One region of the Aeromonas enteropelogenes genome, then DNA from elsewhere that is predicted to be linked to it. Evidence: predicted binding sites of a transcription regulator. Region 1 holds the regulator's gene; the other holds the start of a gene.
What was found. Region 1 encodes sigma-54, which starts transcription at its own class of promoters, with help from an activator protein. Its sites were predicted from a motif close to TGGCACNGTTTTNGCTT; they were not measured.
Positions count from the first base shown of each region.

Region 2: the regulator sigma-54 is predicted to act here: its motif matches at 1,156-1,172, upstream of flhA (flagellar biosynthesis protein FlhA).

Region 1 covers NZ_CP083625.1:1,027,638-1,030,046, reverse strand. The annotation lists gene lptB (LPS export ABC transporter ATP-binding protein) at 1-322, shown strand, start outside; gene LA321_RS04800 (RNA polymerase factor sigma-54) at 388-1,827, shown strand; gene hpf (ribosome hibernation promoting factor) at 1,849-2,136, shown strand; gene ptsN (PTS IIA-like nitrogen regulatory protein PtsN) at 2,139-2,409, shown strand, end outside.
Region 2 covers NZ_CP083625.1:2,614,776-2,617,184, reverse strand. The annotation lists gene flhA (flagellar biosynthesis protein FlhA) at 1-1,119, opposite strand, end outside; gene flhB (flagellar biosynthesis protein FlhB) at 1,227-2,357, opposite strand; gene fliR (flagellar biosynthetic protein FliR) at 2,350-2,409, opposite strand, start outside.

The DNA.
Region 1 (2,409 bases):
TCAGAGTTTGTCTGGTGGCGAGCGGCGCCGGGTCGAAATTGCCCGCGCCCTGGCGGCGGAGCCGCGCTTTATCCTGCTGGATGAGCCGTTTGCCGGTGTGGATCCCATTTCTGTGATAGACATCAAGAAGATCATCCAGCACCTGAAAGATAGGGGGCTGGGCGTCTTGATCACCGACCACAACGTCAGAGAGACTCTGGACGTATGTGAGAAGGCCTATATCGTCAGCCACGGCCAGATGATTGCTGAAGGTGCGCCGGCTGATATCCTCGCCGATGAGCAGGTCAAGCGCGTCTATTTGGGCGATCAATTCAGTCTATAGTAAGGGGGCATGCCTTCATTTCCTTTGCCGCGTGCCTCGCTGAACATAAGGATATCCCGACGTAGATGAAGCCGACATTACAGTTGCGTCTCGGTCAATCCCTGACCATGACGCCGCAATTACAACAAGCGATTCGTCTGCTCCAGCTCTCCTCTCTGGAACTTCAGCAGGAAATTCAGCAAGCGCTCGAAAACAATCCCCTGCTGGAGCAGGAAGAGAGCGAGGTGCAGGAGACATCCCCGCAAGATCAGGTTGATGCCAGCCAGCTGGATTCCAGCGATGCCATGGCCCAGGATCAGATGCCGGACGAGTTGCCGGTCGATACGACCTGGGACGAGGTCTATTCCGCGGGGACGGCCCAGAGTGCCGGACCCATCCATGATGGGGATGACACCGTCTACCAGGGGGAGACCACCGAGAACCTGCAGGACTACCTGTTGTGGCAGATGCGCCTCACCCCGTTCAGCGATGTGGATGCCGCCATCGCGCTTGCCATCATAGATGCCATCGACGAATCCGGTTATCTGACAGTGTCGCTGGAAGATATTCAGGCGGCGGTGAGCAGCGACGAAGTGGAGGTCGAACTCGATGAAATCGAGGTCGTGCTCAAGCGGGTGCAACACTTCGATCCCGTGGGAATTGCCGCCCGTTCGGTGCAGGAGTGTCTGCTGATCCAGCTGGAACAGTACGACCCCGAGACTCCCTGGATCAGTGAGGCCAAGGAGGTGATCCAGGAGCACATGGATCTGCTTGGCAATCGCGATTACCGCACCCTGGCCCGCAAGACCCGGCTCAAGGAGAGCGACCTCAAGGAGGTGCTGGATCTGATCCAGCTGCTGGAGCCGCGGCCGGGCAACGGCATCATCCAGAGCGACTCCCAGTACGTGATCCCGGACGTCTCCGTAGTCAAACGGCAGAATCGCTGGGTGGTTGAACTCAATCCCGATTCATCCCCGCGCATTCGGGTCAACGAGACCTATGCCGCTATGGCACGTAATGCCCGTAGCAGCACGGATACCCAGTTTATCCGCTCCCACTTGCAGGAAGCCAAGTGGTTCATCAAGAGCCTTGAGAGCCGTAACGACACCCTGTTGAAAGTGGCCAGCTGCATCGTCGAGCAGCAACAGGGCTTTTTCGAATATGGTGAAGAGGCGATGAAGCCGATGGTGCTCAACGATATCGCCGAAGCGGTGGAAATGCACGAGTCGACCATCTCCCGTGTAACAACCCAGAAATACATGCATACCCCCCGCGGTATTTTCGAACTGAAGTTTTTTTTCTCCAGCCATGTGAATACAGAAGGAGGAGGAGAGTGCTCATCGACCGCAATCCGTGCGCTCATCAAGAAGCTGGTGACGGCGGAGAACCCCGCCAAGCCGCTAAGTGATAGCAAGATCGCGGATTTGCTGGCCGAACAGGGTATTATGGTGGCTAGACGCACGATCGCTAAGTACCGCGAATCCCTGTTTATCCCACCTTCCAATCAGCGCAAACGCCTGGTTTAGGCAAAACAAAAGGATGACGTTATGCAAATTAACCTGACCGGACACCATGTCGAGATTACCGAAGCTCTGCGTGATTATGTGAATAACAAATTTGCCAAACTCGAGCGTCACTTCGACCACATCAACAACGTGCATGTGGTGCTGAGCGTGGAAAAACTGAACCAGATCGCCGAAGCCAAACTGCATGTCAGTGGCGGTGAGGTCTTCGCCAACTCCGAGCATGCCGATATGTATGCCGCGATAGATACCCTGCTCGACAAGCTGGACAGGCAGATCATCAAGCATAAAGACAAGTTAAATAAAAAATAACCATGCAACTTGAACACATACTGAGTCGGGACTGCACCAAGAGTGCAGTCCCTTGTACTAGCAAGAAACGGGCCCTCGAAATCATCAGCGAGCTGGCCGCCGAGCGCCTGGGCACCTCACGCCAGGCGCTGTTTGAATGCTTGCTGGCCCGCGAAAAAATGGGCAGTACCGGGATCGGTGCCGGTATCGCGATCCCTCATGGTCGTATCGACGATGAATTTCCGCCCACCGCTATTCTGATGACGTTTGCCGATCCCATCCCTTTCGACTCCA
Region 2 (2,409 bases), 1.6 Mb from region 1:
ATAACCCACCTCGAGACCAATGATGTCCACCGGCATTACGTCGTCCCAGCTCAGCTCTTTCTGCTCGTGGGGCTGTTCTGCACTGGCTGGCATCAGCTCGCCCTTGGCCGCCTTGGCCGCAGCCAGCTTCTCGCGACGCAACAGCCACCAGGCCCCCAGCGCCGCCAGGCCGCCCAGGCTCAGGAAGGCAAAGTGCGGCATACCGGGCACCAGGCCCATCATCAGCAGGATGGCGGCAGAGATGATCAGCGCCTTGGGATTATCGAACAGCTGGCCCAGCACGGCCGTGCCCATGTCCTGATCGGTATTTTGGCGGGTTACGATAATGGCGGCGGCGATGGAGAGCAGCAGCGAAGGGATCTGGGCAACCAGGCCATCACCGATGGCGAGCAGGGTATAGATTTCGGCCGATTCGCCGAAGGTCAGATTGTGCTGGGCCATCCCTATGATGAAACCACCCAGGATGTTGATGAAGAGGATCATGATGCCCGCGATGGCATCCCCTTTCACAAACTTGGAGGCACCATCCATGGAGCCGTAGAAGTCCGCTTCCTGGGTGACTTCCTGACGGCGCTTCTTCGCCTCTTCCTGATTGATGAGGCCGGCGTTCAGGTCGGCATCGATGGCCATCTGCTTGCCGGGCATGGCATCCAGGGTGAAGCGGGCACTAACTTCTGAAATCCGTCCCGCACCCTTGGTGACCACCACGAAGTTGATGATCATGAGGATCAGGAAGACGATGATGCCGACCGCATAGTTGCCACCGATCACCACGTTGCCGAAGGCCTCGATCACATGGCCTGCCGCCGCGCTGCCGTTATGACCTTCCAGCAGCACCACCCGGGTGGAGGCAACGTTGAGGGCCAGTCGCAACAGGGTGGCTACCAGCAATACGGTCGGGAAGGCGGCAAATTCCAGGGGGCGCCGGGTATAAACGGCCACCAGCAATACGACGATGGAGAGGGCGATGTTGAAGGAGAAGAGGATATCCAGCATCAGCGGCGGGATGGGCAGCACCACCATGCCAAGGGATGCCAGCACCAGCAAGGGGGTGCCAAACCCTTTGCCAAGCAGCCCTCTGTACTCTTTTAAGCGGCCCAATGATGCCTTGAATTCCATCGCCATTCTCAATTTCAACTCGCAGATGGCAAATTAAAGCAAACATTGAGCCAACAATTCAATGTATTGATTTTGAATGATTTTATTTTGACGACGTCAGAAGTTTGTCATTTGCGATATTCAGGCGGGATGGGGAGATCCTTGGCCAGCGGTTGCGGACGACGCCCCTGGCCACGGCGGAATTTCTTGAGCTGGAAGACATAGGCCAGCACCTGGGCCACAGCGGCAAACAGCCCTTCCGGGATCTCGCGCCCGAGCTCGGTGGAGTGATAGATGGCCCGGGTCAGTTCGGGAGAGGGCATGATGGGGATTTCGTATTCCCGCGCGATTTCCCGGATCTTCATCGCAATCTCGTCAGTACCCTTGGCGATCACCTTGGGCGCCGCTCCGGGCTTGCCCGCCTCATACTGAAGCGCCACCGAATAGTGGGTCGGGTTGGTGATCACCACATCAGCCTTGGGGATCTCCCCCATCATGCGGCGCATCGCCATCTCCATCTGCAGGCGGCGGATCCGCCCCTTCACCTCGGGCTTGCCCTCGCTGTCCTTGAATTCGTCCTTCACCTCCTGCTTGGTCATCTTGAGCTGACGCATGTGGTTCCACTGCTGGAACGGCACGTCGATGGCCACGATGGGGATGAGGGCGCAGCAGAGGATGATCAGCATCCACAAAAACAGCTCCAGCGCGTCTATGATGCCGCCGGGGAATCCCTCCAGGGAGAGGTTGAGCAGGTGGTTGAACTGGCTCGACAGCATCCACCAGGCGAACAGGCTGATGAAGACCACCTTGGCGATGGACTTGACCAATTCAATCAGAGACTGCACGCCGAACATCCGCTTGAAGCCGTTGATGGGGCTCAGCTTGCTGAACTTGGGCATCATGGCCTCGGTGGAGAAGTTCATCCCCCCCATCAAGATATTGCCGACGAAGGCGGCGATGGCCACCAGCGCAAACAGCATCCCCAAGGGAAGTATCAATTCCGACAACAGGGCCGGCACCATGGCGATCATGGCCGAGGGATCGAAGGCCTGCTCCCGATCCAGGGTGAAGCCCATGGTAAGCACCTTGATCATGGCGGTCGCCAGGGAAGCCTTGATCATCAGCAATCCGAACACGGCAGCCAGCAGCACACTGGCGGTTCCCAGCTCCTTGGAGCGTGCAATCTGCCCTTTTTCACGGGCTTGTTGCAGTCGTTTGCCCGTGGGTTGTTCGGTACGTTCCTGATCGGTATCAGCCATGGGTGCCTCCGAAGCACTGGGTGCCGATCAGCTCGCAGCTGACCTCCTGCAC